DNA from 4 places in the Streptomyces sp. NPDC107562 genome. Region 4 is predicted to be linked to each of the others. Evidence: riboswitches for the same ligand, from Rfam matches in the RefSeq annotation. Region 4 holds a riboswitch; each other region holds the start of a gene.
What was found. Region 4 has a riboswitch for cobalamin ahead of ACZ7LV_RS24850 (energy-coupling factor ABC transporter permease). Riboswitches for the same ligand answer to the same signal wherever they lie in the genome.
Positions count from the first base shown of each region.

Region 1: it holds a riboswitch for cobalamin, as region 4 does, so the genes downstream of both, metE (5-methyltetrahydropteroyltriglutamate--homocysteine S-methyltransferase) here and ACZ7LV_RS24850 (energy-coupling factor ABC transporter permease) in region 4, are expected to answer to the same signal.
Region 2: it holds a riboswitch for cobalamin, as region 4 does, so the genes downstream of both, ACZ7LV_RS18920 ((2Fe-2S) ferredoxin domain-containing protein) here and ACZ7LV_RS24850 (energy-coupling factor ABC transporter permease) in region 4, are expected to answer to the same signal.
Region 3: it holds a riboswitch for cobalamin, as region 4 does, so the genes downstream of both, ACZ7LV_RS06105 (cobalamin biosynthesis protein) here and ACZ7LV_RS24850 (energy-coupling factor ABC transporter permease) in region 4, are expected to answer to the same signal.

Region 1 is NZ_JBVKBE010000006.1:82,034-87,242, forward strand. It holds gene ACZ7LV_RS18885 (metal ABC transporter permease) at 1-487, opposite strand, end outside; gene ACZ7LV_RS18890 (metal ABC transporter ATP-binding protein) at 484-1,119, opposite strand; cobalamin riboswitch at 1,267-1,488, shown strand; gene metE (5-methyltetrahydropteroyltriglutamate--homocysteine S-methyltransferase) at 1,661-3,979, shown strand; gene ACZ7LV_RS18900 (FAD-binding dehydrogenase) at 4,037-5,209, opposite strand, start outside.
Region 2 is NZ_JBVKBE010000006.1:89,491-94,699, reverse strand. It holds gene ACZ7LV_RS18930 (DMT family protein) at 416-1,255, shown strand; gene ACZ7LV_RS18925 (Gfo/Idh/MocA family protein) at 1,406-2,851, shown strand; cobalamin riboswitch at 2,972-3,166, shown strand; gene ACZ7LV_RS18920 ((2Fe-2S) ferredoxin domain-containing protein) at 3,212-3,610, shown strand; gene ACZ7LV_RS18915 (ABC transporter substrate-binding protein) at 3,746-4,738, shown strand; gene ACZ7LV_RS18910 (FecCD family ABC transporter permease) at 4,735-5,209, shown strand, end outside.
Region 3 is NZ_JBVKBE010000002.1:55,138-60,346, reverse strand. It holds gene cobN (cobaltochelatase subunit CobN) at 1-226, opposite strand, end outside; gene ACZ7LV_RS06110 (cobyric acid synthase) at 223-1,734, opposite strand; gene ACZ7LV_RS06105 (cobalamin biosynthesis protein) at 1,731-2,681, opposite strand; cobalamin riboswitch at 2,783-2,924, opposite strand; gene ACZ7LV_RS06100 (hypothetical protein) at 3,092-3,313, opposite strand; gene ACZ7LV_RS06095 (inorganic phosphate transporter) at 3,345-4,586, opposite strand; gene ACZ7LV_RS06090 (class II aldolase/adducin family protein) at 4,906-5,209, shown strand, end outside.
Region 4 is NZ_JBVKBE010000009.1:225,995-231,203, reverse strand. It holds gene ACZ7LV_RS24855 (tetratricopeptide repeat protein) at 725-2,158, opposite strand; cobalamin riboswitch at 2,499-2,682, shown strand; gene ACZ7LV_RS24850 (energy-coupling factor ABC transporter permease) at 2,717-3,424, shown strand; gene ACZ7LV_RS24845 (energy-coupling factor ABC transporter substrate-binding protein) at 3,421-3,789, shown strand; gene cbiQ (cobalt ECF transporter T component CbiQ) at 3,795-4,544, shown strand; gene ACZ7LV_RS24835 (ATP-binding cassette domain-containing protein) at 4,541-5,209, shown strand, end outside.

The DNA.
Region 1 (5,209 bases), on a different contig from region 4:
GCAGGGCGAGGTCGCGGCGCCGCCACCAGAACAGGGCCGGGACGGCGACCGCCAGGGCGCCGAGCACCCACAGGTCGGCGGTGCCCACGGACAGGATCGAACCCCACAACAGGGCGAACGCGCCGGCCGCGTTGACCCCGGACACCGCGAGCACGAGCAGCGCCGCCGCGATCGCCAGGCTCATGAGCAGGCCCATCGCCCCCGACAGCCCGTCCGGGGTGCGGGCCAGCGGGGCGACCCCGGCGCCGGCGAGAGCGCAGGCGAGCAGCGCGCACAGCATCGGGTCGAGGCCGGTCAGCAGGCCCACCGCGATGCCGAGGAGCGCCACGTGCATCATCGCGAACCGCACCGGCATGATGTCCAGACCGACGATCACGACGCCGATCACGGGCAGGCCCACGGCGGCCAGCAGCAGGGCGGTCCCCGCACGCTGGACCGGGACGAGTTGCAGCAACTGGCCGACGTCGGCGGCGGCCTGGGCGTTCACCGCACCTCCCGCAGCCGGCCGGCGGCCATCTCCAGCACCTGGTCGCAGCGGTCGGCCAGGGCCCGGTCGTGGGTGACGACCAGGACGGTCACGGGCAGGGACAGCAGGACATCGGCCGCCTCCTCCTGCCCGGCGAAGTCCAGCGCGGCGGTGGGTTCGTCGGCCAGCAGCACCCCGGCGCCCGCGGCGACACAGCCGACCGCCCGCGCCAGGTACATCCGCTGCAACTGGCCGCCGGACAGGGTGTGCACCGGCCGTCCGACGAGCTGCCCGACGCCCAGCTTCGCCGCCGCCTCGACGGCCTCGTCCCGCGCGCCGCCGCTGTCCAGCAACTCCCCCGCCAGCAGCGGGAACCGGCCGACGGCCGGCTTCTGCGGGATCCAGGCGCAGGCCCGGCGCCGCCACGCCCACTCGGCCGCGCTGCGGGTGTCCCGGCCGCCCACCAGGATCCGGCCGCCCGCCCGGCGGTGCAGACCGAGCACGGCCCGCAGCAACGTGGTCTTGCCCGAGCCGTTGGTACCCGTCAACGCCACCCGCCGGCCGGCCGCGACGTCGAGGTCGACGCCCCGGACGGCCTCCACCCGGCCGTGCCGGCAGGCGACCTCGCGCATCACGACGTCCAGTCCTTCCATGCCACCTCCTCGCTCCTCCACAGCAGTCGGAAGAAGACGGCGGCTGGTTCCCAGGTGCGTGGCGCCGACACCGGCGGCACGCACCCGCGTGTCCGACTTCACCTTCCGCATGCCGGACCTGCCCGCCTCGCGCGCCCGTCGCGGCGTAGGGTGGTCGGCGCAGCTGGTTCGCCCCGTCCGCCAGGCGGGACGTCGTAAGAGGGAACCCGGTGGAAATCCGGGACTGCCCCGCAGCGGTGAGTGGGAACGACCGCCGTCATACGCACTGGGCCCGAGGAGACGGGTCCGGGAAGCGACGGCCAGTAGGTGCCTCGTACGACACGAGGCGGGCCCGCGAGTCCGAAGACCTGCCAACTGCCCGTGCGCGACCCCTCGCGCGCGGACATTCCGGTGACCTCGAGGGCGGGTCGGCGTACTACCAGGCGGACGACCGCGCGGTGCTCGCAAGCCGCGCGAGGTCGGGTCCGTCCGGTTCCGTCACCCTTCGCGCTCTCGTCCCGTCCCCGGGATCTCAGGGATTCATCTCGCGAAGGAGATCTCCGTGACCACCAAGCCCGCAGCCGCGGCAGCACGGGCCACCGTGTACGGCTACCCCCGCCAGGGCCGCAACCGGGAGCTGAAGAAGGCGATCGAGGGCTACTGGAAGGGCCGCGTCACCGCCGACGCCCTCCGGTCGACCGCCGCCGAACTGCGCGCCGCCACCTGGCGTCGCCTCGCCGACGCCGGCGTCCACGAGGTGCCGAGCGGCGACTTCTCGTACTACGACCACGTGCTCGACACGACCGTCATGGTCGGCGCGATCCCCGACCGGCACCGGGAGGCCGTCGCGGCCGACGCGCTCGACGGGTACTTCGCCATGGCGCGGGGCACGCAGGACGTCGCGCCGCTGGAGATGACCAAGTGGTTCGACACCAACTACCACTACCTGGTGCCCGAACTGGGCCCGGACACCGTCTTCGCCGCCGACGCCGCCAAGCAGGTCGCGGAGTTCGAGGAGGCCCGCGCGCTGGGGCTGACGGCCCGTCCGGTCCTCGTCGGGCCCGTGACGTACCTGCTGCTCGCCAAGCCCGCGCCGGGCGCCCCCGCGGACTTCGCCCCGCTCACGCTGCTGGACCGGCTGCTGCCGGTGTACGCCGAGGTCCTCGCCGACCTGCGCGCGGCGGGCGCCGAGTGGGTGCAGCTCGACGAGCCCGCCCTCGCCCAGGACCGCACCCCGGCCGACCTGAACGCCGCCGAGCGGGCCTACCGCGAACTCGGCGCCCTCACCGACCGGCCCCAGCTCCTCGTGGCCTCGTACTTCGACCGGCTCGGCGACGCCCTGCCGGTCCTGGCCAAGTCCCCCGTCGAGGGACTCGCGCTGGACTTCACCGGGGCCGGCGCGGCCAACCTCCACGCCCTGGCGGCCGTCGGCGGACTGCCCGGCAAGCGCCTGGTCGCCGGTGTGGTCGACGGGCGCAACATCTGGGCCGCCGACCTGGAGAAGTCCCTCGCCACCCTCGGCACCCTGCTGGGCCTCGCCGACCGGGTCGACGTGGCCGCCTCCTGCTCGCTGCTGCACGTACCGCTCGACACGGGTCTGGAGCGGGACGTCGAGCCGCAGATCCTGCGCTGGCTCGCGTTCGCGCAGCAGAAGACCGCCGAGATCGTCACCCTCGCCAAGGGACTCGCCCTGGGCACCGGCGCGATCACCGCCGAACTGGCCGCCAACCGGGCCGTCCTGGCCTCCCGGGCGGGCTCGCCGATCACCCACGACCCGGCGGTCCGCGCCCGCGCCGCCGCCGTCACCGAGGCCGACGCCCGGCGCTCCCAGCCGTACACCGAGCGGGCCGCCGCCCAGCGCGCCCACCTCGGCCTGCCCCTGCTGCCGACCACGACCATCGGCTCCTTCCCGCAGACCGGCGAACTGCGGGCCGCCCGCGCCGACCTGCGGGCCGGCCGGATCGACGACGCCGGGTACGAGGAGCGCATCCGGGCCGAGATCCAGGAGGTCGTCGCCTTCCAGGAGAAGACCGGCCTCGACGTCCTCGTGCACGGCGAGCCCGAACGCAACGACATGGTCCAGTACTTCGCCGAGCGGCTCACCGGCTACCTCGCCACCCAGCACGGCTGGGTCCAGTCCTACGGCACCCGCTACGTCCGCCCGCCGATCCTGGCCGGGGACATCTCCCGCCCCGGGCCGATGACGGTGCGCTGGACGACGTACGCCCAGTCCCTCACCGGCCGCCCGGTCAAGGGCATGCTGACCGGGCCGGTCACCATGCTCGCCTGGTCCTTCGTCCGCGACGACCAGCCTCTCGGCGACACCGCACGCCAGGTCGCCCTCGCGCTGCGCGACGAGGTGAACGACCTGGAGGCGGCCGGGACCTCGGTCATCCAGGTCGACGAACCGGCGCTGCGCGAGACCCTGCCGCTGCGCTCGGCCGACCACGCCGCCTACCTGTCCTGGGCGACGGAGGCGTTCCGGCTCACCACCGCAGGCGTACGCCCGGACACCCAGATCCACACCCACATGTGCTACGCCGAGTTCGGCGACATCGTCCAGGCCATCGACGACCTCGACGCGGACGTCATCAGCCTGGAGGCCGCCCGCTCCCGCATGCAGGTGGCACGGGAGCTGGCGTCGCACGGCTACCCGCGCGAGGCCGGGCCGGGTGTCTACGACATCCACTCCCCGCGCGTCCCGGGCGCCGACGAGGCCGCGGAACTGCTGCGTACCGGCCTGAAGGCCATTCCGGCCGAACGGTTGTGGGTCAACCCCGACTGCGGTCTGAAGACCCGCGGCTGGCCCGAGACCCGCGCGTCGCTGGAGAACCTGGTGGCCGCGGCCCGCACGGTCCGGGCGGAGCTGTCGGCCTCCTGATCCCGCCGTGCCGAAGAGGCCGGGGCGTCGGCGGCGCCCCGGCCTGCGGGAGAGGGTTCAGCTCGCGGTCGCCTCGGCCGCCGCGCGTCCCGCCTTGCGGCCGGAGAACAGGCAGCCGCCGAGGAAGGTGCCCTCCAGCGAGCGGTATCCGTGGACGCCTCCCCCGCCGAAGCCGGCGACCTCACCGGCCGCGTACAGGCCGGGGACCGGGGTGCCGGAGGCGTTCAGGACGCGGCCGGACAGGTCGGTCTGGAGACCACCCAGGGTCTTGCGGGTCAGGATGTTGAGCCGCACGGCGATCAGCGGCCCGGCGGCCGGGTCCAGGATCCGGTGCGCTGACGCGGTGCGGCTGAGCGTGTCCCCGGGATAGGCGAGCGCGTTGCGGATGCCCATGACCTGGACGTCCTTGGTGTAGGGGTTGGCGATCTCGCGGTCGCGGGCCTCGATCTGCCGCTGGAGGTCGGCCGGTCGGATCAGGTTCTGGCCCGTCAGCTCGTTCATGCCCGCGACCAGTTGTGGCAGGGTCTCGGCGACGACGAAGTCCTCGCCCCTCTCCTTGAACCGCTCGATGGGCTCCGGGGTCTGCCAGATGCGTGACAGCAGTTGCCAGACGTTCTTCTCGGTGAGGTCCGGGTTCTGTTCGGAGCCGGAGAGGGCGAACTCCTTCGCGATGATCTTCTGTGTGGTGACGAACCAGGAGTAGTCGTATCCGCTGTCGGTGATCGACTTGAGGGTGTGCAGGGTGTCGTAGCCCGGGATGTCGGGGCTGGAGAACCGCTTGCCGGTGGCGTCGAACCACAGGGAGGACGGGCCGGGCAGGATGCGGATGCCATGACCGGGCCAGATGGGGTCGTAGTTCTTGAGGCCCTCGGTGTAGTGCCACATCCGGTCGGGGTTGACGATCCGTCCGCCGGCCCGCTCGGTGATGGCGAGCATGCGCCCGTCCACGTGCGCGGGCACTCCGGTGATCATGGACTTGGGCGGGGTGCCGAGGCGGGCGGGCCAGTTCCGGCGGACGAGGTCGTGGTCGGCGCCGATGCCGCCGGAGGTCACGATCACGACCGGCGCGCGCAGTTCGAAGTCGCCGACCACCACGCGGGAGCTGGGCTTGCCGCGGGCGGCGTCGCTCGGCTCCAGGACCGCGCCGCGTACCCCGGTGACCGCGCCGTTCGTGACCACCAGTTCGTCCACCCGGTGGCGGAACCGGAAGGCGACCCGGCCGCTCTGCGC
Region 2 (5,209 bases), on a different contig from region 4:
CGGCGGCCCGGCCCCGTCGTGCGGGGTCCGCTGCGGCAGCCTGGCGGCCGTGCCGTGGGTGTCGGAGCGTACTGCGGCGGCGCGCCCTTGCTGGGGGTGCCGGAGTGCGCCGCGGCAGGCACTCGGTGCGGTGCGGTGCGGGGTTCGGTGCGGGTCTGTTGCGGCGGCGCTGTCCTGCCGTAGTGCCGGGGATCGGCGTGGCGGTGCGGCACTCGCTGCGGTGGCTCGGCCGAGCCGTGCCGGGTCGTTGTAGCGGCCTGGCCTCGGTGTGGGTGCCGGGTCTGCCGAGGTGGCGTGGTCCCGGCGTGCAGGTGGCGCGGACGCGCCGTAGGTGTGGGGGCCGGACCCGGTGGGGGCGACACCACGGGGGGTTGCCCTCCGAGGTCACGCGCGCTCGGCGCATTAGCCTGCGGTCATGGGACTCGGGCTGCTGTTCGCGCTGTGCGCCGCCCTCTTCATGGGAACGGCGACCGTGTTCCAGGCGCTCGGTGCGCGCAGGGTGGCCGGTGGGGGCGCCGGCGCGGCCGTGCGGGCCACCTGGCAGTGGCCGTTCATCGTCGGGGTCGCCCTCGACACCCTGGGCTTCGGCGCCGAACTGGTCTCCCTTCGCTCGGTCCCGCTCTTCCTCGTCGAGGCGGCGGTCGCCGGGGCGCTGGCCGTGACGGCGATCGTCTCGGCGTTCGTGCTGCGGATCCGCCTGCGACGGGTGGAGTGGGCCGCGGTCGTCGCGGTGTGCGGCGGGCTCGCGGTGATGGCGATCGCGGCAGGCCGGGAGACCGGCGGGGACGGCGACATGAGGATGCGGCTCGCGATCCTGGTGGGCTCGGTGGGGCTGGCCCTGGTGAGCTGGGCGCTGACCCCGCGTCTGCGGAACGTGCGCCACCGCGCGGCCGTCCTCGGGGGCCTCGCCGGGATCAGCTTTGGCGTGACGGCGGTCGGGGCCCGGCTGATGCCGGAACTGTCGCTGCCCGGCCTGCTCGCCGACCCGTCGGTGTACGCCGTGGTCCTCTCCGGCATCACCGGCTATCTGCTCCTGATCGAAGCCCTCCAGTCCGGCTCGGTCACCTCCGCCACGGCGGCGATGGTCATCGGGGAGACCGTCTGGCCCGCCCTGTTCGGCATCGTCTGGCTGGGCGACACCACCCGCCACGGCCTCGCACCGCTGGCCGTCGCCGGTTTCGCCGCCTCCATCGCGGGCGCCCTCGCCCTGGCCCGCTTCGGCGAGGCGGAGCAGCAGGCCTCGCCGCAGGCCTGATCGGCTCCACCCTCACCCCCGTGACCGCTGGATGCTCATTTCTGCTCGCAACAGCCTCTCTTCGAGCACCTATTGACACTCCGTCGTCCGCTCGCCAAAGTCGTTCGGCAACAAGAGCTGTCGGCCACCCACAAGGGAGCGTTCAGCGTCATGCATGAAATCCCTGCTGTCTCACGCCGTACTCTCATGGGCGGGGCCCTGGCCTCCGGCGCCGTCGTCGCGGGGCTCGGCACCACGGCCGCCGCCGCGCCGGGCGCCGCCCCCGCCACTTCTGCCACCGACGCCCCTCCGGTGCGGCGGCACGGCCAGAAGTCGATGGTCAACGTCCCCTTCGACCCGTACCGCACGGTCCGCGTCGCCCTGATCGGCCTCGGCAACCGGGGCAACGGCATGGCCTCGGGATGGGCCGCCGTCCCCGGGTGCACGGTGACCGCCGTGTGCGACATCCGCCCCGAGCGCGCCCGACGAACCGCCGACAAACTGGTCGCCGAGGGACGGCCCCGCCCCGCCGAGTACGGCGGCTCCGCCGACGCCTACGCCCGCATGCTGCGCCGTGAGGACATCGACCTCGTCTACGTCGCCACCCCGTGGGAGTTCCACTACGAGCAGGGCCGCGCCGCCCTGCTGTCCGGCAGGCACGCCATCGTCGAACTGCCCGTCGCCACCGAACTGCGCGAGCTGTGGGACCTCGTCGACACCAGCGAGCGGACCCGGCGGCACCTGTTCCTGTCCGAGAACTGCAGCTACGGCCGCAACGAGCTGGCGATGCTCAAGATGGCCCACGACGGCCTCTTCGGCGACGTCACCAACGGCCACGGCGGCTATCTGCACGACCTGCGCGAGCTGCTCTTCTCCGACACGTACTACACCGACTCCTGGCGGCGGCTGTGGCACACCCGCAGCACCGCGTCCTTCTACGCCATGCACGGACTCGCCCCGATCGCCGCCGCGATGGACATCAACCGCGGCGACCGCTTCACGACGTTGCGCGCCACCGCCACCGAGCCCAAGGGCCTCGCCGACTACCGCGCCCGCTTCGTGCCGCGTTCCCACCCGAGCTGGAAGGAGACCTACATCAACGGTGACCTGGTCACCTGCCTGATCGACACCGCGCAGGGCCGGGTCGTCCGCGCTGAGCACGAGGTCAGCTCGCCGCGCCCGTACAGCCGTATCAACTCGCTGGCCGGCAGCCGCGGCATCTTCGAGGACTACGCCGGAGTCACCTCCGCCGGCGGCGGCCGCATCTACGTGGAGCCCGATCACAGCGGCCACACCTGGCGGTCGTTCGACGCGTACCTCAAGGAGTTCGACCACTGGCTCTGGCAGAAGATCGGTGACGACGCCGCCAACAACGGCGGGCACGGCGGCATGGACTACGTCCTGCAGTGGCGCACCGTCCAGCAGATGCGCGCCGGACTCGTCCCCGACATGGACGTGTACGACGCCGCCGCCTGGTGCTCCCCGGTGCCGCTCAGCGTCAAGTCCCTCGCGGCGGGCGGCCGTCCGGTCGCCGTCCCCGACTTCACGCGCGGTTCCTGGGTCAACCGCCGCGCGGGCCTCGACTCACGACCCAGCGAGATGCCGCCGGTCAGCTGACCCCGGCTCCCCCCAACAGCGCGCAACGCGCCGCCCGGTCGATGCGACGGGGCGGCGCGTTGCGCATGCCGCCCGCCGGTCGTGTGCACCACCTCACCCTGCCCGGCGCCGCCGCCGGCGTATGAGATGACTGGCCCGTCTGACATGATGTCCCGCGAAAAGGCGACGGCGGAACGAGGAAGCCGGTGTGAATCCGGCGCGGTCCCGCCACTGTGATCGGCGAGCGGATCCCGAACGAACCACTGCCCGGATGCGGGTGGGAAGGCCGGGACGAGCACTGACCCGAGAGCCAGGAGACTCACGCGGTCGCCTCCTCGACGTGACCGGGGCGGATTTCCCCGGGGAGGAGGGTATGTCGTGATGCCTGTCGAGACGTCACCGGACGGGTCGGTGCCGTGCCGGGTCGTCGTGTGCCGTGACTGCTGCTGCGGCAGCCCCAAGGTGACCGGGGTGGACCACGCGGCGCAGACCGCGCGGCTCGCCGAGGACGCCCCCGTCCTCGTCACCGACTGCCTCGACGTGTGCGACCAGGCGAACGTGGTCGTCGTGCGGCCCTCGTCCGAGGGGCGCGCCGCCGGTGGCCGGCCGGTCTGGTTCGGCCTGGTCAACGACCCGGCCGCGACGGAGGACGTCGCCGCCTGGGTGCGCGCGGGGGGCCCCGGCCTCGTGGCACTGCCGGACATCCTGGAGCTCCACGTCTTCACGCCGCCCGGGCCCGCCCGGTCCGGGGCGACGCCGGCTCCCGGCCCGGCGGCCTGACCGCCCGCGCCCACCCCTCACTCCGGCTGCACCGTTCGCGGTCGTCCGTCCGCCGTTCCCGGCCCCTTTCCGGACCTGGTCCGCCGTCCTGCCTGTTCCGTGTTCCACGTTCCCCCTCCGGTGAGAGGACCCTCCATGATGGGCAAGCGCCCGCTGTCCCTGCTGTCGGCCACCGCCGCCGCGGCCCTGCTGATGTCCGGCTGCGGTGGCGGCGCCACCAAGGACGACGCCGCCCCGGCGAGCACCGTGGCCAAGGGCTTCCCGGTCACGCTGTCCAACTGCGGGGTGGAGACGACGTATCAACGGCCCCCGCGGCGGGCCGTGTCGCTGAACCAGCACGCCACCGAGGTCATGCTGGCGCTCGGTCTGGAGAAGTCGATGGTGGGCACGGCCTACCTCGACGACAGGATCCTCCCCGAGTACCAGGACGCCTACGACGGCATCGAGGTCGTCGCGGAGGAGTACCCCTCGTTCGAGACGCTGCTGGCCGCCGAACCCGACTTCGCCTACGGCGGGTTCGCCAGCACCTTCGACGAGAAGGAGGGCCGCAGCCGTGACGCCTTGTCCAAGGCGGGCATCAACTCCTACCTGAACGTGGAGGAATGCCCGTCCGGACCCGTCACCATGACCACGATGGACCAGGAGATCCGCAACGTGGCCAGGATCTTCGGGGTGCCGGACCGCGCGGAGGCGGAGCTGAAGAAGCTCCACACCACCCTGGACACGGTCGAGGACGAACTCGCCGGAGTCACCCCGGTCGAGCTCTTCGTCTACGACAGCGGCGACAAGACCGCCTTCACCGCGGGCGGCGCCGGCATCGGCAACGAGATGATCGAACGCGCGGGCGGGGTGAACGTCTTCGCCGACCTCGACAAGGCGTTCGGCGACGTGTCGTTCGAGCAGGTCGCCGAGCGGGCGCCCGAGGTCGTCGTGATCTACGACTACGGCGATCAGCCGGTCGCGGACAAGAAGGAGTTCCTGCTGGCCAACCCGGCGCTGAAGGACGTACCCGCCATCAGGAACAAGCGGTTCGCGGTACTGCCGCTGTCGTCCACCGTGCTCGGCGTGCGGGTGCCGGCCGGCGTGGACTCCCTGGCCCGCCAGCTCCACCCGGACCGCTTCGAGTGAGCGGCGCGACGACCGAGACCGACGCCACGGGCGGTAGCGCGCAGGCCGGCACGCGAAGGCCCCTCGGGGCGGACCCCGTCCGGCGCGGCGCCAGGCTTCCCTACCCCCTCGTCCTGGTGCTGCTGGCCGCGCTGGTGGTGCTCGCGGCCACCTTCGGGATCGCCGCCGGATCCGTCGGCGTCCCGGCCGACCAGGTCTGGGGCATCCTGCTCAACCGGGTGCATCCCGCCCTGGCCGACCCCACCTGGACCCCGGTCCGCGAGACGATCGTCGTCGACGTGCGGCTGCCCAGGGTCCTGCTCGCCGGCGTCGTGGGCGCGGGCCTCGCGGTGTGCGGCACGGCGCTCCAGGCGCTGGTGCGCAACCCGCTCGCCGACCCGATGCTGCTCGGTGTCTCGTCGGGCGCCTCCGTCGGCGCGGTGCTGGTCGTGGTCTTCCACCTCACCCTGTTCGGCGTGTTCTCGCTGCCGG
Region 3 (5,209 bases), on a different contig from region 4:
GCAGCACGGTGGGGATCCCCGACGCCCGCAGCCGGGCGAGTCCGTCCTCCCAGGCCCGCTTGCCGCCCAGCAGCCGTACGACGGCGATGTCCGCGCCCTCGACCAGCGCGGGCAGCTCGCTCTCGGCGTCCACGCGGGTCGGGTTGCCGATCCGGTAGGAGGCGCCGCAGGCACGGGCCGCCAGCAGATCGGTGTCGGCGGTGGACAACAACAACACTGTGCTCATGCGGGCGCTCCCGGTGGAAGGAAAGGCAGTCCTTGCGGCGCGCCGGACTCGATGAGCCGCCACAGCGCGTCCGTGTCCGCGTGCTGTTCGATCAGGTCGCCGAGCCGGTCGAGCTGCTCCTCGCGCAGCGCGGCGAAGGAGGTGCCGGGCGCCGGCACGAAGCGGCGGCCCGCGGCGGCGGCCACCTCGCGCAGGAAGGCCCGCCGGAAGCCGTCGGACTCCAGCGAGCCGTGCCAGTGGGTGCCCCAGGTCTGCCCGACCCGGCAGCCGTCCAGGAAGGGTTCGCCGCCCTCGACGTCGGCGACCCCGTGGTGGATCTCGTACCCCTCGACGTGCTCCCCGAGGGCCTCGCCGACCGGCCGGGTGAGCGTCTTCTCGCGGGCGAACCGCACCCGCACCGGCAGCACTCCGAGCGCGTCGACCTGCCCGCGCCGGCTCTCGACGTCGTCCTCGATGTGCTCGCCGAGGACCTGGAAGCCGCCGCAGATGCCGAGGATCGGACGTCCTTCGGCGGCCCTGCGCACGAGGGCCCGCGCGAGCCCGCGCTCCCGCAGCCACTCCAGGGCCCGCACGGTCCCCCGGGTGCCGGGCACCACCACCAGATCCGCGTCCGCCAGCTCCTCGGGCCGGTCCACGAACCGCACGACGACACCCGGTTCGGCGGCGAGGGCGTCGACGTCCGTGAAGTTGGACATCAGCGGCACGGCGCACACCGCCACCCGCAGCACGTCCTCGCCGACCGGGGCGGCCACCCGGGACTCGCGCACCGCCCCCCGCAGGGACACCCTCAGCCCGTCCTCCTCGTCGATGCCGAGGCCGTGCCGGAAGGGCAGGACGCCGTAGGTGTGCCGCCCGGTGAGGCCGTGCAGCATGTCGATGCCGGGTTCGAGGAGCGAGACGTCGCCGCGGAACTTGTTGACGAGGAACCCGGCGATCAGCTCCTGGTCCTGACGGGACAGCAGCGCGACGGTCCCGAAGAAGGAGGCGAAGACGCCGCCGCGGTCGATGTCGCCGACGACGAGCACCGGGAGACCGGCATTGCGGGCGATCCCCATGTTGACGATGTCGGTCCGCCGCAGATTGATCTCGGCCGGAGAGCCGGCCCCCTCACAGATCACCGCGTCATACGTGCCCCGCAACTCGGCGAGACAGTCGAGCACGGTCCCGAGCAACGCCTGCTGCCGTCCGCCGTGATAGCCCCGCGCGCTCATCTCCCCGACGGGCCTGCCGAGCAGCACCACCTGGCTGCTGCTCTCGCCGCCCGGCTTGAGCAGCACGGGATTCATCAGCGCGGTCGGCTCCACCCGGCAGGCCTGTGCCTGCATGGCCTGCGCCCGACCGATCTCGGCGCCCTCGCGGGTGACGAAGGAGTTGAGCGACATGTTCTGCGCCTTGAAGGGCGCCACCTTCACGCCCTGGCGCACCAGCCAGCGGCAGATGCCGGCGGTGACGACGCTCTTGCCGGCGTCCGAGGTGGTACCGGCGATCAGCAGCCCACGCCCGTTCACGCCGGCCTCCTCGACAGCCGTCCCCGCAGCCACACTCCGGCCGCGCAGGCCCCCAGGGCCAGCCGGCCCACCCGCCGGGACAACCGGACGGCCCGCTCGATGTCGCCGACTTCCACCGCACGCCCCCCACCGTTCAGCACGGGCCGGTGCTCGACCCGGCCCGCATACGACAACGTCCCCCCGAGCCGCACCCCCAACGCCCCCGCGAACGAGGCCTCCACGGCCCCGGCGTTGGGACTCGGATGCCGCGCGGCGTCCTTGCGCCAGGCCTGTACGGCTCCTCGCGCGTCGCCGCCCGCCAGCACGGCGAGCGACGCCGTCAGCCGGGCGCCCGGCCACCCGGCGAGATCGTCGAGTCGTGCGCTGGCCCATCCGTAGCGGCGGTGGCGCGGGGACCTGTGCCCCACCATCGCGTCGAGCGTGTTCACCGCCCGGAACCCGAGCAGCCCCGGGACCCCGCCCACGGCCCCCCACACCAGCGCCCCCACCACGGCGTCGGACGTGTTCTCCGCGACGGACTCCACCACCGCCCGCGCGATCCCCGGCGCGTCCAGCGCCTGCGGGTCGCGGCCGCACAGATGGGGCAGCCGGGCCCGCGCCGCCTCGACGTCCCCCGCCTCCAGGGCCCGCCCGACGGCCCGGGCCTCCCGCGCGAGCGAGGTCCCGCCGAGGACGGCCCAGGTGGCGACGCCGGTCAGCGCGACGGAAGCGGCGGGGGAGGACCGTACGACCCGGTGGGCCGCGGTGCCCAGGGCGACGGCGCCGCCCACGCACACGAGGGTGTGCAGCGCGCCCCATCCGCGGTGGTCCCGCCACAACACCCGTTCCACCGCGGCGGCGGCCCGCCCGAACGCGGCGACCGGATGCCCTCGGCGGGGGTCGCCGAGCACATGGTCGCCGAGGAGGCCGGCGGCGGCGCCGTACGCGAAGACGCGATCGGCACGCACGGGCTCAGCCGGCCGTGCGGGCGGGCAGAGACCTGGTGCGGGACCTCACTTGGCGGCCGAGCATGGCGATATGTCCTCACTCAGGGTGTCCACGCCCTGGTTCGACGAGACCGGCGGTGAGAGTTCCTGGCTCCCGGGGAGTTCCCTCCCCGGTCACAGTGGCGGGACCGCGCCGGATTCACACCGGGCTTCCTCTTCTGCCGCCGTACATGGCCCCGGAAGTCCACCACGGGGCCGGAACGGCCGTCAACTTGCTGTTGACCTGCGACGGGGCAAGTGTGCTGAGTCCCACACGCCACCGGCGGCACGGGTCTCCCGTCCGCCGCTCGCGCTGTCCCCGCGCACGACGAAGCGCCCTGCCCGGAGCCCCGTCGAGGGCACCGCGCAGGGCGCGTCGAACACCGGGGTGCTCAGGCCACGATCAGATAGATCCCGTATCCCACGGCCGCCGCGCACGCCGCGAAGGCGGCGTAGGCGCCCGTCACCGCCAGCGCCGCCGACTCGCCCTGCGCGGCCGCCCGTTCGCGCCGCGACAGAGCGGTGACACCGAGGGTGAACAGGCCCACCAGAGCCACCGTGACCACGAGGCTGACGCCGAAGACGGAGCCGAGGGCCGCCCAGTCGATCTTCATGCTTGTGCTGCTTCCTTCGGTATCAGGGTGCTCAGACCGTGGCCTGAGAGGGCGTCGGCTCCGAGGCCGTGGCCTGCCGGGGGATCGTGGCCGTGAGGTCCTCCGCCGGGGTGCCCGCCGGGGGCGGCGTCACGGCGGCCATCGCGGTCGTCACCACGCCGGCCGGTTCCCCGTCCGCGTCGTTGACGTTCGTGTGGTCCACGACCTCGCGGCGGGAGATCTTCCAGATCGCGGCGCTGGAGCCGACCAGGAAGACGGCGACCAGGGCGGTGCCCCAGGGGCCGAAGCCCGTCACCCACTCGGCGATCGCGCCGACCAGCGCGGCGGCCGGCAGGGTCAGGCCCCAGGCGACGAACATCCGGGTGGCGGTGGACCAGCGGACCACCCCGCCCTTGCGGCCGAGGCCCGCGCCCATCACCGCACCGGAGACCGAATGCGTGGTGGAGAGGGAGAAACCGAGGTGGGAGGAGGCCAGGATGACGGTCGCGGCGCTGGTCTGCGCGGCGAAGCCCTGCTGCGGCTGAAGGTCGGTCAGGCCCTTGCCCATGGTGCGGATGATGCGCCAGCCGCCGAGGTAGGTGCCGAGCGCGATGGCGAGACCCGCGGAGAGGATGACCCACAGGGGCGGGTCGGAGTCGGGGGCGAGGGTGCCGCCCGCGACCAGGGCGAGGGTGATGATGCCCATCGTCTTCTGCGCGTCGTTGGTGCCGTGCGCCAGCGAGACCAGGCCCGCGGAGGCGATCTGGCCGGCGCGGTAGCCCTTCGCGGAGGCCTTGTCGTCGGCCTTGCGGCCCAGGCGGTACGTCAGCCGGGTCGCCAGCAGCGCCGCGACGCCCGCGACCAGCGGGGCGGCGATCGCCGGGATCAGCACCTTGGTGACCAGCGCGTCGCCGTGGACGGCACCCACGCCGGCCGAGGCGACGGTGGCGCCGATCAGGCCGCCCATCAGGGCGTGCGACGAGGAGGACGGCAGGCCGACCAGCCAGGTCAGCAGGTTCCACAGGATCGCGCCGACCAGTGCGGCGAAGATGACCTCGGGACGGATGCCGCTCTCGTCGACCAGGCCCTTGGAGATCGTGTTGGCGACCTCCACGGAGAGGAAGGCGCCGACCAGGTTCAGGACGGCGGACATGGCCACCGCGACCTTGGGTCTGAGGGCACCCGTCGAGATGGTGGTGGCCATCGCGTTCGCGGTGTCGTGGAAACCGTTCGTGAAATCGAACGCGAGAGCGGTTACCACCACAATCGCGAGGATCAGCGAGATGCCTTCCATTTACCCAGGCAATCTTTCGAGGTCATTGGCTGGACGAACGTAGGTAACCCAAGTGAACGAAAGGTGAACTGAGAGGGGCTTGTGGGTGTCCGTGAAAGGGGGTGCCTGTACCGCCGGGAGGGTTCGGTCCTCGCGCCGCGCCGCCGGCCCCGTACCCCGCACGGGCAGGGGCCCTCCGCGCGCCGCACCGGCCGGGCCGGCGACCCCCGCGAAGAGACGTTGGTCACCCCGCACGAAGCGAGCCGCCCCGCCCGCGGGCGCGCCGTCGCGACAGGGCCGCGCCGGAACGCGCCGAAGGTCCGCCTGGCAGGATCGCGGCATGGCTGAAGAGCGGTGGGAACAGCGGGAGGCACCGGGCGCTCCCGACGACGCACAGGATCCGGCCGGGGCGCCGGGCGGCGGGGCGGCGGACGAGGAGGCACGGGCCTGGGAGGAGCTCGTGGCCACCGCACGCCGGACCGTCTCCGAGGGCCTGGTCGTCGGCACCTCCGGCAACGTCTCGGTACGGGTGGGGAACACGGTCCTGGTCACTCCGTCGGGCGTCCCCTACGACCGGCTCACGCCGGACGACATCACCGGCGTCGACCTCGACGGGCGCCAGGTGCGCGGGACCCTCGTACCGA
Region 4 (5,209 bases):
TTCTGAGGCTCCGTCGGCCACGGATGGGCGCGGGCCGGCCGGCCGGTACTCCCGATGCAGCAGCCGCCTCGGCATCGCCGCTGGCAGGAGCGGTCCGCTCCGCCGCGCTCGGCCCATGGCCGGCCCGCATGCGCCACCCCTGCGTGGAGGCTGATCGACCGTCACCCGTGTGCGCGGCCGTCTCGTCCACCGACGGCCTGCGCGACCGTGTGGCTCTGGCCCCCGCGCGGCCCGCCGTCCGGAACTGGCGGGCCCGCACCTGTGAGGGTGCCGCGCGGGGTACCCGGAACCTACGCCTCCACTTGTCGAAACGGAAGACCCTGGCCTCCCTCACGCTCGATGATCTTGGATCCCTGCGAGGTACGGGTCGGTCCGCATCAGGTGGGTGACCCGCGGGACCCTGCGGTGCTCCCGCACCGGTGCGTACGCTCGCCCGCCTGTCCGTGCGGGGTGCGGAGCGGTCGAGGCAGGCGCTGTGCGGCACCGCCGAGTCGATGTCGGCCGCGGCCGTGCGGAACATCGCGAAGAGCCGGCCGATGTCGTCGCGAGGGTGTGGGTCGGCCGCGGCGGCGGGGTGTGGACCCTCCCGGGGCTCGACCCCCTCGCCGCCGGCCGGTCAGCAGTTGGTCAGCGGCCTGCCGACGTCGTCGCGAAGGTGAGGGTCAGCCGCGGCGGCGTGGGCGTGGACCACCCGCCCGGGTCAGTCCCCCACGCCGCCGGCCGGTCAGCGGTGGGTCAGCGGCCTGAATGCGTTGCGCACGTCGGACGCGGAGTCGTCGACGTACCGGTTCCTCGGTGGGTTGTCTTCGTCGCCCCAGGTCAGGTACGACAGGACCGCGGGGCAGCTGGATCCGCTGATCTGGACCGTGCGCCGGGAGACGAGCTTGCCGGTGCGCACCTCGTAGACCCGTACCGGGATCGCGATCCGGTGGAAGGTCACGTACGTGATGGTGCCGGACCGCTGGCTCTGGTACGGGCACGTCTGGACGGACGTCCCGAAGTCCTCCTCGCCCACGCACACGATCGCCGCCGCGCGCGCGGCGTCGGTGGCCTTCCAGTTGCCGGGGAGCTGCTTGGTGTACTCGGTGTTGCCGAAGTACATCGCCCGGTTGGTGCCCTTGCCCAGGGGCTTGGCGGCGCTGTACTTGGCCGGCTGGGAGCAGTACTCGGGTTGTTCGTCCTGCGTGCCGGACAGCAGGGAGCGGACGTTGTCCAGCTCGATGGCCTGCGTGGCCTTGGTGACGCCGGTGCGGGCCCGGCTCTGCAGACCGTCGTCGGGATACTCGTCGAGCAGCTGCCTGTAGTGCGCCCTTGCGGCCTGCCAGTCGTCGCCCTGCATGAGGGTGTCACCGCAGGCGACGAGCGCGGCGGGCGCCACGCGGTCCGCGGTGGACGCGGACCGGTCGAGCTGGTCGCGGGTCGCCTCGCGGTCGCGGAGCCAGTCGGTGACGCCGACGGTCCCGCAGGCGTCGTCCGTGGGCAGTCCGTCGAGGAAGCCGTCGAGGACCGTGCCGACGGTCCGCTCGTTGCCGGGTTCGCGGAGCACGGAGGTGAGGATGCCGAAGCCCCGCTCCAGTGCCTCGGTGTCGTTGCCCAGGCCTCTGTCCAGCAGCACCTCGGCCGTTCCCAGGTTCCGGCAGTCCTCGACCACCTCGTCACCCCGGGCGCTGACCGGGGCGCCGGCCACGCGGTGCCCGGCCCACACCTCGTCCTGGGCCCGGAACACCGCGGCGCAGTCGCCCTTGTCGCGGGCCTCGGTGACGTCCTGTCCGATGCGCAGGGCGTCGTACCGCAGGAGTCCCACCGCCAGCAGCACCGGCACGGTGACGCAGAGCGCGATCAGGCGCTGCCTACGGGACGCGGCGCGCGGGACGCCGCGGCTCGCGAGGAACCAACCGTGGGCCACGAGCGCGACCCACCACACCAGCGCGGCGATCTCGTAGCCCCACGCGGCGGTGGCGGCGAGCAGCGAGACGAGGACGACCGTGCCCAGCAGGGACAGTACGGCGAGTCCGCGGCGTCCGAGCAGCCAGTAGCCGACGCCGAGCAGGGAGGCGTTGCCGAGGGCGGCGGCCAGCGGGTCGTGGTGGTGGACGCGGGGCGGCTCGGGCGGCCGTGGCGGTGGTGCGAAGGGTGTGGTGTAGGTCGGTTCTTCCATCGTGCTCTCCCCCTGGTGTGAGTGGTTCCCCGTGCAGCCGTCGGTGCCGGAGTCACCGGCTCCCGGTTCCGGTGCCGGCGCCACCGGGACCCCGGTTCGGCGTGCCCCCCGGTCGGCGAACTGCCTCTCAACTCACTTATTTCCCCACGCCGTTGCTGTCCAGCCGTTCGGCGCGCCCTTTATCGGGCCACCTTCGGGGAGCGGCCCCGAACCGGCCCCGAACCCGGCCCCGAACCCGGCGTCGACCAGCGGCGCCGGCCCCGCGCGCCGCCTCGGCGCGCCGCGTGACCAGCGCCTTCGCGCCCCCGATGCGCCGCTTGTCACCACCCCCGCGGGCGCACTACTGTCGCCACGCCTTGGTGAACGGGAAATCCGGTGCGATACCGGTGCGGCCCTCGCCACTGTGATCGGGAAGTCCGGCTCCGGCCCTCAGGGGCAGCCACTGGGTCCTAGTGACCCGGGAAGGCGGAGCACGGGCGGTGTCACCCGTCAGCCAGGAGACCGGCCGAGGCACGTTGTACACCATCCACGAGGTGCTGGAGAGGGTCTGCTGAAGCCATGCACATAGCCGAGGGTTTTCTGCCTCCGGCGCACGCGATCGCCTGGGGTGCCGCGTCCGCGCCGTTCGTCGTCCACGGAGTCCGTTCCCTCACCCGTGAGGTCAGGGAACATCCCGAGAGCACCCTGCTGCTCGGCGCCTCGGGCGCCTTCACGTTCGTCCTGTCGGCCCTGAAACTGCCGTCCGTGACCGGAAGTTGCTCGCATCCCACCGGCACGGGACTGGGCGCCATCCTGTTCCGGCCGCCGGTCATGGCGGTGCTGGGCACCATCACCCTGTTGTTCCAGGCGCTGTTGCTGGCGCACGGCGGACTGACCACGCTCGGCGCCAACGTCTTCTCGATGGCGATCGTCGGCCCCTGGGCCGGGTACGGCGTCTACCGGCTGCTGCGGCGCTACGACGTGCCGCTGATGGTCGCCGTGTTCTTCGGCGCGTTCGTCGCCGACCTGTCCACGTACTGCGTCACCAGCGTCCAGCTGGCGCTCGCCTTTCCCGACCCGAGCAGCGGATTCCTCGGCGCGCTCGGCAAGTTCGGCTCCATCTTCGCGGTCACGCAGATCCCGCTCGCGGTGAGCGAGGGGCTGCTGACGGTGCTGGTGATGCGACTGCTCGTGCAGTCCAGCAAGGGGGAACTGACCCGGCTGGGCGTGCTGCTCACCAAGGGGACCCGCGGCGAGAACGCCGACGCGAAGGCGGTGGCCCGATGAAGCGCCACACGAGGACCAACCTCCTGCTGCTGCTCGCGGTCGTCGCCCTCGCGGTGCTTCCGCTGGTGCTCGGCCTCGGCGACCACAAGGAGGAGCCGTTCACCGGCGCCGACGCCGAGGCGGAGACGGCGATCACCGAGCTGGACCCGGACTACGAGCCCTGGTTCGCTCCGCTGTACGAGCCGCCGTCCGGTGAGATCGAGTCGGGGCTGTTCGCCCTCCAGGCAGCGGTCGGCGCGGGCGCGCTCGCGTACTACTTCGGGGTCCGGAGGGGCCGTCGCCAGGGTGAGGCCCGGGCCACGGAGCGGCAGGGCGCGGCGCGGGTGTCCGGGGCCGACGGTGTCGACGGGGCCGAAGGGGCCTGAGCCTCGTGCTGCCGATCGACGCGGCGGCGCACAGCAGTCGCTGGCGCCGCCGCCACCCCCTGGACAAGGCCGTGCTCGGGCTGGGCCTCACGGTGCTGGCGATCTCGCTGCCGCCCTGGCCAGGAGCGGCGCTGGTGCTGGTGACGGCGCTGGCCGTGCTGCTCGGGCCGGCGGGCGTGCCGTGGCGGCGGCTGTGGCTCGCGTACCGCGTGCCGCTGGGCTTCTGCGTCACCGGCGCGCTGCCGTTGCTGGTGCGGGTCGGGGGGCCGGGCGGGTTCGTCGGTCTCGCGGGCGGCGGCGCGGTCCGTGCCGGGGAGTTGCTGCTGCGGACCTCGGCGGCCTCACTCGGCGTGCTGCTGTTCGCGTTCACCACCCCGATGTCCGACCTGTTGCCCCGCCTGGTGCGGGCCGGCGTGCCCGCGCCCGTGGTGGACGTGGCGCTGGTGACGTACCGCATGAGCTTTCTGCTCCTCGACTCGGTGCGCCGGATCCGCGAGGCGCAGGCGGCGCGGCTCGGGCACACCACGCGCGCCGCCCAGTGGCGGTCGCTGGCCGGGCTGGGCGCCACGGCCTTCGTGCGCGCGTTCGACCGGGCGAGTCGCCTGCAGGCCGGGCTCGCCGGGCGCGGTTACGACGGCACCCTGCGCGTCCTGGTGCCCGAGGCCCGCGTCTCCGTGCCGTTCACGGTCGTGAGCGTCGCGCTGCTCGGGGCGCTGACCGCCCTCACCTTCGTACTCGAAAGGCCGCTGTCATGAGCGAGGCCGCCCCCCTGGTCGCCCTGCGCGACGTGTCGTTCGCCTACGAGGACGGCCCGGCCGTGCTCACCGGCCTCGACTTCGAGGTGCGCGAGGGGCGCGCGCTGGCGCTGCTCGGGCGCAACGGCAGCGGCAAGACCACGCTGATGCGGCTGCTCAGCGGGGGACTTCGGCCGCGGGCCGGGGAGTTGACGGTGGACGGCGGCACGGTGTCGTACGACCGCAAGGGGCTGACCCGGTTGCGGACCACCGTCCAGCTGGTGGTGCAGGATCCGGACGACCAGCTCTTCGCCGCCTCGGTGGCGCAGGACGTGTCCTTCGGGCCGCTCAACCTGGGGCTCGCGGACTCCGAGGTGCGGGCGCGGGTGGACCTGGCGCTGGCCGCGCTGGACATCGCCGCGCTGGCGGACCGGCCCACGCATCTGCTGTCGTACGGGCAGCGCAAGCGGACCGCGATCGCCGGGGCCGTCGCCATGCGGCCGCGGGTGCTGATCCTCGACGAGCCGACGGCCGGGCTCGATCCCGACGGCCAGGAACGGCTGCTCGCCACCCTGGACGGGTTGCGCGCGAGCGGTACGACGGTGGTGATGGCCACCCATGACGTCGACCTGGCGCTGCGCTGGGCCGACGACGCGGCCCTGCTCACCCCGTCCGGCGTCCGCACC